3 regions of the Mangrovibacillus sp. Mu-81 genome follow, and region 2 is predicted to be linked to each of the others. Evidence: riboswitches for the same ligand, from Rfam matches in the RefSeq annotation. Region 2 holds a riboswitch; each other region holds the start of a gene.
The links. A riboswitch is a leader RNA that binds a small molecule or an ion and turns the genes downstream of it on or off. The one in region 2 is predicted to bind lysine.

Region 1 (4,293 bases), on a different contig from region 2:
ATGTTTTCCATGACGGTTCCTGAAAAAAGGTAGACATCCTGATGAACGATTCCTATGTTGTTTCTGAGGAATTTCAGATCCAGGTCTTTCACATTCTCCCCATCTACAAAGATGCCGCCAGTTGTTGTGTCGTAAAAACGCGGGATCAAAGAGCTCAAGGTAGTCTTGCCACCCCCGGACGGTCCGACGATGGCTGTGTATTCTCCCGGTTGGATGTCAAGTGACAGATGTTCAAATACAGGCTTTGTTGACGTGTCGTAATGAAAGGAGACGTTCCTGAACTCAATGCGGCCCTTGACCAGCGGTATTGCTTTCGGATCAGGAGCATTCCCGATGTCGGGTTCTGTATTCATGATTTCGATGAACCGTTGAAAACCTGTGATTCCTTCCTGGAATTGGGTGCTCATGTGAGTGAGCCGCTGGATCGGCTCTACCATGAAACCGATATAGAGCAGGAATGTGATAAGGTCAGGCAAATCAAGCGACGCATTCACGATTTGAATAGCCCCGGCAATGACGACGGTGATGGTAATCATCTGTATGAAGGCTTCCGTGCCGTTATAGAAATAGGCCTCTGCCTTATACGTGTCTTTCCGGCTTTCGAGAAAACGATCATTCTCCCTGTTGAATTTGTTGATTTCGAGCGGCTCATTGGCGAACGATTGAACGACGCGGATCCCGGACAACGTATCCTCTACCTGTGCATTGATGTCCCCGATCCGTTCTTTGTTATCGGTGAGTGCCCGGTTCAGTCTCTTATTGAAATACAGTGAAAAGAAACCGAGAATCGGAAAAAAGCAAAATACGAGTATCGTAAGAGGCGCATTGATGAAAAGCAGGATCACAAACGCTCCAAGAAACCGGACAAGATACTTTACGTAATCCTCCGGCCCGTGATGATAAAGCTCGGAAACCAATAATAGATCATTTGTCACCCGCGTCATCAGCTGGCCCGTCTTTTGTTTATCATAAAAGCTGAAAGAAAGCTTCTGCATATGGGAAAACAACTCACTGCGCAAATCGCTTTCCATGCGGGCCCCGATCTCGTGCCCTTTATAATCGACCACATAATTTCCGATGTTCTGCACAATCACCAGAACGATCATCAAGCCCCCGACCCATAACACGTCAACAATCGCTGTCGCCAGACCTCCTTCCAGCACATCCTTCGTCACATAACGGACGAGCAAAGGAAAGACAAGGGTCAGTGAAGAAGTGATCAGCGCACAGGCCAATACCACCATGAACACTCTGAAATAAGGTTTATAATACGAAAGAAATTTCTTAACTGGAAAATGCATAAAGTACCCCTTTATTGTGTTTTTTCACTAAACACATATAAGGGGGAAGACCGTAACGTTAAAAAGGCGTTCCACCCTTATATGTTGGTACGGTTAACTCGTTCATGTTTCTCATGTAAACTGCCTCCTTTTTGTTGGTTATGTTTATTGTATGATTTAATCCGGGAGTTGAAAAGTGAATTTTCAAAAATTTCATTAAGGGTTCTGCTGCGTAGGTTCTGAAGAAAATTCGACAAGCCGCGCAATTAATTAAAAAGAAGCTCAATTATCGTGAAAGAGGCGCAATAATTGGAGATCTGGCGCAATTATCTGAGATCGGGCTCAATAATTCTGAAACCGGCGCAATTATTTAATAGGGGTCCAAATCCACTTACAGAGGGAGGGCTAGTGTGTGAAAGAGGCTGTGTTTCAAGCCCCTTCCATAATTTTTACACGAAAATAGAGAAAAAAATAACAGAATGACCCTACTAAAGTGTCTTTTTAATAATTTTATATTCACCAATCTACTAAAGTTTTAGGTTCTATAATTTTCCGTTACGCCTCATTCCCCATACCTGAACCAAGGAACCTGCCCCCTGCCCGCCCTATTCAAATTAAATTCTGCATAGAATTGATTGACAACTTTTCCAACTCGATGTATAGTGATTTTACAAATTGATAAACTTACTCTCTGATAATAGAGGCGCGAGAATGAGGAGTAACTTTCCTGAGGATGAAGGATCCGGGGATGGAAAGTGAAAGGCAGATCGCCGAAACGAGAAGCAGCCATTCGGTTTCTTGTTGGGCTGACATTGAACAAGTGTCAGACTGTCACAATGGTCACGTTGTGGAGAACTATTGAAGAGATGTTAATACAGAATTCTTCAGGACGTTCTTCGTTTTGATCAGGAAACCGTATGAGCATCGCTTCATACGGTTTTTTTGTGTATTTTTTCGGAGGGGTTTCAGGAGGAGAATGTGATATGGAAACGATGGAAACGAATGTACAGGGACACTTGGAAATCGGGGGAATGAGTACGGATAAGCTTACCGCTGCGTATGGTACTCCGCTGATGGTGTATGATGAGGCGATGGTCCGGGAGAAGGCGCGCTCGTTCCGGGAGGCGTTCATCGAGAGCGGCCTTGAGTTCCAGGTGGCGTATGCGAGCAAGGCATTCATGTGCAAGGAAATGGTCCGACTTGCTGAAGAGGAGAATCTGTCGCTGGATGTCGTGTCGGGCGGGGAGCTGTATACGGCGCTTCAAGCCGGATTCCCGGCAGACCGGATCCATTTTCACGGGAACAACAAGTCGGAGGCGGAGCTCGTTGAAGCATTAGATGCGGAAATCGGCTGCTTTGTGGTTGACAGCTTCCTTGAGCTTGAGCTCTTGCATGATTTGGCAAAAGAGCGGGAGCAGCAAGTCAACATCCTGCTGAGAGTGACACCTGGTGTGGAGGCGCATACGCATGACTACATCATGACCGGGCAGGATGATTCGAAGTTCGGTTTCGGCATTTCGAACGGACAGGCAGACCGTGCGATGCAGATCGCCTTATGCAAGCCGAATTATACAGTACTCGGGATCCATTCCCATATCGGGTCTCAGATCTTTGAACTGGATGGCTTCCAGCAGGCAATCAAGGTGCTTTCCGATTTCCTTCAAAGTGTGAGGCTCGATTGCGACGTGACACTGCCGGTCCTGAACATCGGCGGGGGCTTCGGGGTCCGCTACACCGAAGAAGATAAGCCGCTGCCGGTTTCTGAATATGTGAAAGCGATCGCGGCAAGCGTCAAGGAAAGTTTCGGGGAGAACGGGTATCCGCTTCCTGAAGTGTGGATCGAACCGGGCCGCAGCATCGTGGCGGAAGCTGGTACAACGCTGTATAAAGTAGGATCGAAGAAAATAATCCCGGACGTGCGCACATACGTGTCGGTGGACGGCGGCATGACTGATAATCTGCGTCCTGCATTATACGGGGCGAAATATCATGCAGTGCTGGCGAACCGCCCGAATGAAGAATGCACCGAACTTGTCAGCGTTGCGGGAAAATGCTGCGAATCCGGCGATATGCTCATCTGGGATTTGAAACTGCCGCCGGTGAACTTTGGTGATACTCTCGCCGTGTTCAGTACAGGCGCATATGGATATTCCATGGCGAATAACTATAACCGGATCCCGCGTCCTGCCGTCGTGTTTGTAAAGAACGGAGAGTCCCGCATGGTGATCGAGCGGGAGAGTTATGAGGATTTGGTGAAATTGGATCGATAGAATTGTTGCGGGAGGACCTTTGCCGGGAGCGGCAGGGGTTCTTCTTTTTTATCAGTAGGTAAAGAAAATTCGACAAGAAGCGCAATTATGAGGAATCCGGAGCAATTATTTGAAAAGTGGAGCAATAATCTGGAAACCGGCGCAATTATCCTTAAAGCAGCGCAATAATATGAATTCCGGCGCAATTATTTATAAAGTGGCACAATTATTCAGTGGCGGGGTGTCAAAATCAATAGGCACAGATGCCAAATTCTCGATTCAGTATAACAATCCATGTTTTTTGAAAAAAATGGTCAAAACAGGGGCGTAATGGATGAAAATTAATCACCTGATGAACGAAGAAAGGAACTTGAACCATTGGACAAGCATTCAGCCACGCATGCAAATCACCTTGAAAACGTCTCTCTAAAGTAACCGCCGACACCAAAAAAAGGAACAGACACTTTCATCTGCTCCTCCAAATAAAATCAATGATGGCCTTCGTGATGACTGCTCTCATCAGGCGCCATGCCGTTCAGTGCTTCGACATCGGACTTGGACAGTTCCCCGACTGCGAATGGCTTGGTCGGCATGATGATGGATCCGTTACTGCCGGCATGGATCTTGACGTAATAGAGACCATCTTCGTTTAACTTCTGGTTGAATGTATAGGTTCCGTCCCCGGCAGGTTCGGCTTCTTCCATTGGCAGGCGGAAGGTGCCGTCGGCTTTCCAGATTTCGAAATGGACGAAGTTCGCATCGTC
Region 2 (4,293 bases):
ATGTCCTTCCTGTATTGGGATTCAAAGCTTCAACACAGACCCCATCTGCTCCCTGGATGATCTTCGTCACTTTCCGGTTGAGTTTGATCTCATTTTGCAATTCGCAGATGAATGAACGCGGGAGCCGATCATTCCCTCCTGTGATTTCATAGAATGAAGTATTTTCACTGAATATCGGATAGATGATATCTGTTATTATGTCTATAAAAGAGAATCCAGGAAATCCTTCTATCCCCAGTAAGACGCCGATTTTTCGGATGGCATTGTCCGAAAGTGATTTTCCGAGCGGGTTGTCAGCCAAAAAATCGCCTATTGAATACATGGCGTATTGCTTCTTTAATTCCTCCCGTTGTGCCGGGGTGCTGCTTGAATATAGATCAAAGAAGGGCTGGGTCGCTTCGAGAAAAAGCTCGGTTGCTGTTTTTCCTTTTTCATCTTCTTCAAGAGGAAATCTCAGGATATCAGGATTTTTCTTATATTCCTCTTGTGTCGTCAGGACATTGTTAGCATAAATCAGATCGTTCGGTGATGAATTTATAAAGCGATTGACCGGGAGATTAAAACGCTTGATGTATTCGAAGACCAATCGATGATTGCCGGGGATCCGCATGGCTCCAAAGTCCAGGTAGTTTCCGCAAGTGAACGGCTCCCTCACTGTATAGACCCTTCCACCTATCCGGTTGTTTCCTTCCAGTATCGTCACTGTATGACCTGCCCTTTTAAGCAGGGAGGCAGCCACCAGTCCGGCCATGCCTCCTCCTAAGATAAGAACATGTTTAGGCTTGGAAGTTTGTTGAAACCCATTCCGTATGATATACAATAAATCGTCGGGATAGTTTAAATCTTCATAGTCTTCTACCTTTGTCAACAAATCAATCCCCCCTTTTCTCCTATTCATATGAATAAGAAGGTGATGGTAGAATATGGGGAATGACTCATTTTCACTGTCAATGGTGATCGGCTTCGGCTTTGCCCTGTTATCCCTCCATTGCTTACACTTGGATGCAGTTGAAACACAAAAAAACCAGAAGCGACTGCCTCTGGTTTTTTGTATAACAATTATTGCGAAACGGCTGATTCGGTATTTTTTCCTTTAATAAAGCCGATCCCCACCACCAGCACAATCACTGTGATTAATCCAAGCAGCGTGCTTCCGGTGAAACCGAGTACAAGATAACCGATCGTTGCAGCTAATGCACCAATGAGCGCATATGGAAGCTGTGTGAGTACATGGTCTATATGGTTGCTTCCTGCACCTGTGGAAGAAAGGATGGTTGTATCGGAAATCGGTGAACAATGGTCTCCAAGAACCGAACCTGCCAACACTGCTGCCATTGCAGGAAGTAATACACTGACATCTGTCGCAGCTGCAATTTCCCCAGCAATCGGCAGAAGAATTCCGAAAGAACCCCATGAAGTTCCTGTAGAGAATGCCATGACTCCCGCTACCAGGAACAACAGCACAGGCAGGAATTCAACAGGCATGTCTGATTTTTCTACCAGACCTGCTAAATACGTCCCTGTTTGCAGTTCATCGATGAGCGTTACAATTGCCCAAGCGAAGATCAGGATATATACCGCAGGGAGCATCGATTTGATCCCTTCTACGACGGCTGTCCCGACGGCACTCCCTTCCACACCCTTCAAACTTACTTGACGGAAGAATAGAATGAATGCAATCGCAAGTGCGAATAAGCTTCCATATAACAATGATTTGGTAACATCCGTGTTCTCAAATACCGGCAGGATATCAAAAGAACCGACTGCTTTATACCCTGTCCAGAGCATCATTCCGACTGTTCCTACAACAAGTGCGATGATCGGCCAAGCCAGATCACCAACTGTCCCTTTAGAACTTACAGGCAGATCGTTCTTAAGTTCTCCGGGGATATCCTTATCCGGATCATATAGGTTTCCTGTTGTGATCGCTCTGTCTTCATGCTCTTTCATTTTCCCGAAATCAAATCCTCTGTATGCCACAACCAATACCAAAAGAAGAGCTGCCCATACATACAGGTTCATCGGGATCATTTGTATGAATGCAGAGAATGCTGTGTATTCCGTGATGCTGTGAGTGGCAAGGATTGAGCCGATGATTCCGATGATATATGCTCCCCAGCTTGATACCGGCGAAACGACACAGACCGGAGCCGATGTTGAGTCGATGATATACGCGAGTTTTGCACGTGAAATCTTGTGACGGTCCGTGATTGGCCTTGAAACCTGTCCGACCGCAAGAGCATTGAAATAGTCATCAATAAAAATAATGATACCTAATACGGCTGCCAATAATTGTGCGCCTCTTCTTGTCTTCACGCGTTTCATCGCCCATTCACCGAATGCGCGGCTGCCGCCCGAGATGTTGACGAAAGCGGTGATGACGCCAAGAATCAATAAAAATAGAATGATGTACACATTCCAGGTATTCAATTCTCCGTCTGCGACAAAGATGCCCTTGACGGCTTCCCATACCTTTGTGAATGTGCCCGTAATGGAGAAATCTGTGATAAGAAGTGCTGAAGCGATGATCCCTACACCCAGAGAAAGCAGTACGCGTCTCGTCAGGATAACCATAAGGATGGCTAAAAGGGGTGGGATGATTGAATAAATCGTGTTTTCCATAATGTCCTCCTCCTAGTTGACAGGGGGGAACCTCATAGCATGACAGAGGAATAAAAAAAGGTAATGATAGAGGATCCTATCATTACCTTTAATGAGTAATGTAAGTGCTCCATCACGATCTGTAGCTCCCCATCATAGAGTATCCCCTATAATGACAGTGTTACCCTTGTTCAAGATAACCCCAGCAAATATACTTCTGACAAGCATATCTACTTCGGCAAAGGTTCCCTTTCATCTGTTGTCTCAGTTGTCATCCTCAAACAGCTTACTCTTGAACCCTGCACCTCTACCCCATCGGATTGATGATGTGGTTATAATATTAAAATTTCCTTACTTAATATATCAAACTATCACAAGTTTGACAACTTTTTTGTCGAATAGATGCTAGTGCAGGTTGTACCATCCTTGATTGCTGCAATTGATTTCCGTGGAAGCATTTGCTTTCCGCGGGTGTCATCAGTTCGTCGGGATTTCGATGGATGGCGATGTGCCGTCGCCGCTGTTATTGAAGAACTGCGGTACGTCCAGATGAACGGTATCCATGGCGATCAATACGTCCTGTTTAATGGTTTCCGTTTTCGTTGCAAACGGGATGATGATCTGGACATTCACGGTAAGGGTCACATAGACCTTGACGAGGGCGTTGTTTATTCCGAACTCCTCTACCGTATGTTTAATGTCGGAACGCACGTCCCCGATCGCATGGAATCTGATTGGAACCTTTGGCCCCAAGTTCCCGAGCAGGGCATTGTTTGTCGCCTGACCGAGCGGGACCGAGTAGACGATTCCTTCATCCGCTTTCGTGCCTTCTTCATCGATTTCCACGTCTGTGATATATTCCAGGTTTTCAATATTCCCTTTTTCGGCTTCCTTTAAATATAATTGTACTAAATTAGTGATTTCCCCCTGTACCCGGTTGATATTCTGTGTGTTGAAGCTGAGAGAGACCACCTCCCCTTCTTCATTTTTCACTTCTTCGGTTATCTCTTCCAACTCAATGGAACCGGCTACCTTCTTGTTGATTGCTTTATTGATGACCATCGTCCCGATTCTGCTCGTCTGGGTTTCTGCATAAGCAAGCAGGGTCGGTTTCAATCCAAGGTTGACGATCCAAAGCCCTGCACCCGTGGAAAAGACGAAGAATACGATGGTGATGATCATCACGTGGCGAAAAGGCAGCGGCCCTCCTTTTCGGGGTATGTGTGTTTTGAATCTGGACAAAAAAATCCCCCCTTACAAGCTATTCTTATGCTCTCTAAGGAGGGTTTAACGCAAAAACTTATTTTATTTTACTTGATTCAGGTTCATAATCTGCATCAAAACCGGTGATGACCTTATCAAGTTCGGTCCGCAGATCCAAATTATATGGACGATAAAGTTCTTTCCCATTCTCTTCAATCACTCTTATGACAGGACGGTCTGTCAGCCCCTTATTCTGCCCGGTGACGATCCCTTTCTTCCCGTCATTCAATTCGACGACCATCCCATTTGGATAAATTGCAACGGATCTCCTGAAGGCTTCGATGACATTCTTATCAAATAAGGAACCTGAGCCCGCGTAAAGGATTTCCAACGCTTCATGCGGCAGCATCGCTTCGCGGTAAACCCGATTGGATGTCATCGCATCGAAGACGTCTGCCACTGCAATGATTTTTGCAAAGGGATGGATAT
Region 3 (4,293 bases), on a different contig from region 2:
TACAATAAGAGGAGAACAGAAAGTAAAAAAGGGGGAGAAACTTGAATCCTGTCATTACAAATAAATTGGCACTGCTGCCCGATCAGCCTGGCTGCTACTTGATGAAAGACCGTCAGGGAACGATCATTTATGTCGGTAAGGCAAAAGTGCTGAAAAATCGGGTCCGTTCGTATTTCACAGGCTCGCACGATGCGAAAACACAGCGGCTTGTAGGGGAAATCGAAGACTTCGAATACATCATGACTTCATCCGACCTTGAAGCACTAGTACTCGAAATGAATTTAATAAAGAAATATGATCCCAAATACAATGTCATGTTAAAGGATGATAAAAGCTATCCATTCATTAAATTGACAAATGAACGGCACCCGCGTTTGATCACGACACGCAAAGTGCAGCGGGGGAAAGGGAAGTACTTCGGTCCTTATCCGAATGTAGGAGCGGCCAATGAAACGAAAAAGCTGTTGGACCGGCTGTATCCATTGCGGAAATGCACCACTCTCCCGGACAGGGTATGTCTCTATTATCACATGGGCCAATGTCTTGCCCCTTGTGTGAGAGAAGTGAAGAGTGATACGTACAGGGAAATGACCGATGAAATTGCCAGATTTTTAAATGGCGGATACAAGGAAATAAAAAAAGAATTAACAGCAAAAATGAATGCAGCGTCTGAAAACCTCGAGTTTGAGCGGGCGAAGGAATTCCGTGATCAGATCCTCCATATCGAAGCAACGATGGAAAAACAGAAAATGACGATGACGGATTTTACAGATCGGGATGTGTTCGGATTTGCAGTCGATAAAGGCTGGATGTGCGTTCAGGTATTTTTCGTGAGGCAGGGGAAATTGATTGAACGGGATGTATCGCTGTTCCCGCTATACAATGAACCGGAAGATGAATTTCTCACATATTTGGGCCAATTCTATTCAAAGGCGAACCACTTTAAACCGAGAGAGATTTTCCTTCCGGAAGAAATAGAAGAAGAGCTGGCTGCGAAGTTATTGGAAGTAAAGGTAACCCAGCCGAAGCGCGGGAAGAAGAAAGAACTCGTTAAACTGGCAGAGAAAAATGCCAAGCAGGCACTCGACGAAAAGTTTGCACTGATTGAGAGAGACGAGGATCGAACGATCAAGGCGATTGAAAGGTTAGGCGAACAAATGGGGATTTATACCCCATTTAGAATCGAAGCATTTGATAACTCGAATATACAGGGATCCGCCCCTGTCTCGGCCATGATCGTGTTTATGGATGGAAAGCCAGCAAAGAAGGAGTATCGAAAGTATAAAATAAAAACCGTTAAAGGACCGGATGATTATGAATCCATGAGAGAAGTGGTGAGGCGAAGGTACTCACGGGTGTTAAGAGATGGTCTTCCACTTCCCGACCTCATCATCATTGACGGTGGTAAAGGGCAGATCGAAGCAGCCCGTGATGTGATTGAAAACGAGCTGGGTCTGGATATCCCGATCGGGGGTTTGTCGAAGGATGATAAACATCAGACATCTGAACTCCTGTACGGAAATCCGCTGCAGATCGTGCCGTTGGAAAAAAGAAGCCAGGAATTCTATCTGCTCCAGCGGGTACAGGATGAAGTCCACCGGTTTGCCATCACATTCCACCGCCAGCTCCGTGGGAAAAGTGTTTTTCAATCCACCCTTGATGGAATCGACGGAATCGGACCCAAGCGGAAGAAACAGCTCCTCAAACACTTCGGTTCCATGAAGAAAATGAAAGAAGCCACAGTGGAAGAATTTAAGGATATAGGGATTCCGGAAGCTGTTGCGAAAGTTTTGCAAGAGAAGCTTCGGGGATAGTTTTACCCGAATGAGCCGAAAAATTATACGGGATTATTCTGAAAAATCCGTTGCTTCCGTTTTTTTCGTGTGCTATAATTATCGATAATTTAAAACATTATCACTTTTAATAGTGGTGATAGAGGTGCGGGCTTCAAGAGTATAGACATGGAGGAGTATGGGCTCTGTTGAGATGTCTGGAAAGGGGAGATTCGCCGAAGTGGTCTTAGGCTCAAACTAATTCCGCTGGTTCTGCGTTTAAGAAATGCAGGATTGTCAAGATGAATCAATCTTGGAGAGCTATCTCACAATGCCGATGAACGAATCAGTATTTTTTACTTTAAGTTCATAGAGCAATGAGATATTTTGTCTCATTGCTTTTTTTATTATTTGGCATCTGGCGCCCACAGTATGTTTCCATACATACAAAGGCAGCAGGAACTTGTGCAGAAGACGGATGATTCTCTTCAGAAAGTAAGATTAATTTCTACACTCAAAGAGAAAGAAGGAGAAGCTGTGAGTATTATCGTTCAAAAGTTCGGTGGAACTTCAGTAGGTTCTGTTGAAAGAATTCAAAATGTTGCGTCAAGGATCCTGGAGGAGAAGAATCGGGGAAATGATGTTGTCGTTGTCGTATCCGCCATGGGGAAAACAACTGATACATTAGTCGGTTTAGCGAGAGAAATCACTTCTCAACCAAGTAAACGGGAAATGGATATGCTTTTATCCACTGGAGAACAGGTGACCATTTCCCTTCTGACGATGGCATTGATCCAGGCAGGCCAGGAAGCCATTTCGTATACTGGCTGGCAGGCGGGGATTGAGACAGAATCTGTGCACAGCAATGCACGCATCACCAATATCCATACCGAGAAAATCACGACACAGCTTCAAGCCGGAAAAGTTGTCATTGTAGCAGGCTTCCAGGGAATGACTCTGTCAGGTGAAATCACCACCCTTGGCCGCGGGGGATCGGACACGACAGCCGTCGCGATCGCTGCTGCATTAAAAGCGGATCGATGTGATATTTACACTGATGTTGACGGAGTTTATACGTCTGACCCGCGTTATATCGAAGGGGCGAGAAAACTGCCTTCCATCTCGTATGATGAAATGCTCGAGCTTGCCAATCTGGGTGCGGGTGTCCTTCATCCCCGGGCGGTTGAATTCGCAAAAAATTATCAAATCCCGTTAGAAGTCAGATCCAGTCTTCAAAAAGTGGAAGGAACGTACATTGAGGAGGAAGCAAGCATGGAACAGAATTTAGTGGTAAGAGGCGTGGCATTCGAAGATGAAATTGTCCGGGTGACCGTCTTTGGGCTCGGCAATGCCCTGACAGGATTATCATCAGTGTTCACGACACTTGCAAAAAATCATTTGAATGTGGACATCATCATTCAGAGCCAGACAGACCGCGATACAACGAATCTATCGTTTTCAATCAAGGAGCAGGACCTTGATGATGCACTTTCCGTCTTGGAGAAAAACCAGAAGGATCTGGGGTTCACCCATATTGAACATGAACGCGATCTGGCCAAAGTGTCCATTGTTGGATCCGGAATGATTTCCAACCCGGGGGTGGCGGCCGAGATGTTTGAAGTCCTGGCGCATAATGATATTATCATCAAGATGGTCAGTACGTCGGAAATTAAAGTGTCTGCCGTGGTCGACCAGAAAAATATGCAAAAAGCTGCCGGTGTATTACATACGGCATTCAAACTGGACGCCGTTCAAGTGGAAGAGGTAACGCTATAAACAGAATGAAAGGGTTGGCTCTTTAACAGAGTCAACCCTTTTTTCCGTGCATCTATTTAGTTCACTGCCAAGGTCATTCGTTCATTCAACTTTATCTTTTTCGTCCCAGCGAGCGGTAATCTTCACGGATCGATTTCGTTTATGTATCTCGTCTGCTGCTTCAGTGGTGCATTTCTTCAGCAGTTGGATTTGCTCCGCAAGAAAGCCCGCTTCCATTTTGAAAGTAACGTCGGATTTCAGCGATAAGCGTCTTTCGATAAATGACCCTCGCAATTCAAAGGTGATTTCATTTTTCTTTTGTTCGACAACCGTCAGCGTTCCCCATCCTGCTTCATCAAAAAATGATGTACATTCTTCGACGGATTGAAGGGGGAATTTTCTGGAGAGCTGTTTGCCTCCCCAATATAAGATTTCAGGAGTGTGCTTTCCAAGGATATCCGGGAGCAGGATATCGCGAATCAATTCATAACCGAAAACCGGAACGGCCGGCTCATAGATTTCTTCATTTTTCTGTTCCAAGTAAATCCCCTCTTTCTATAAAACTATTATATACATGTGATGAGGATTTATCATCCCAAACATGTAAAACGAAAGATGGGATATTTTGGCGGTATAACATTATCAGGAATTAATTAGAATTTTCTAACTATTAAAGTCGTATATAGTACGTTTTTAACGCTCTTTTTCTATTTGAAATATTTTAGCGATATTGTCGAAATTATGTATACGTTTTCTTGACGCTTCC

Region 1: it holds a riboswitch for lysine, as region 2 does, so the genes downstream of both, lysA (diaminopimelate decarboxylase) here and V6B33_RS20510 (Na+/H+ antiporter NhaC family protein) in region 2, are expected to answer to the same signal.
Region 3: it holds a riboswitch for lysine, as region 2 does, so the genes downstream of both, V6B33_RS11380 (aspartate kinase) here and V6B33_RS20510 (Na+/H+ antiporter NhaC family protein) in region 2, are expected to answer to the same signal.

The regions. Positions count from the first base shown of each region.
Region 1 covers NZ_JBAJHU010000010.1:23,103-27,395, reverse strand. The annotation lists gene V6B33_RS17255 (ABC transporter ATP-binding protein) at 1-1,301, opposite strand, end outside; lysine riboswitch at 1,971-2,146, shown strand; gene lysA (diaminopimelate decarboxylase) at 2,264-3,550, shown strand; gene V6B33_RS17245 (FixH family protein) at 4,018-4,293, opposite strand, start outside.
Region 2 covers NZ_JBAJHU010000016.1:56,967-61,259, forward strand. The annotation lists gene V6B33_RS20505 (flavin monoamine oxidase family protein) at 1-871, opposite strand, end outside; gene V6B33_RS20510 (Na+/H+ antiporter NhaC family protein) at 1,060-2,622, opposite strand; lysine riboswitch at 2,737-2,919, opposite strand; gene yunB (sporulation protein YunB) at 3,079-3,843, opposite strand; gene V6B33_RS20520 (HD-GYP domain-containing protein) at 3,902-4,293, opposite strand, start outside.
Region 3 covers NZ_JBAJHU010000004.1:151,459-155,751, reverse strand. The annotation lists gene uvrC (excinuclease ABC subunit UvrC) at 42-1,814, shown strand; lysine riboswitch at 1,926-2,104, shown strand; gene V6B33_RS11380 (aspartate kinase) at 2,310-3,548, shown strand; gene V6B33_RS11375 (YslB family protein) at 3,630-4,067, opposite strand.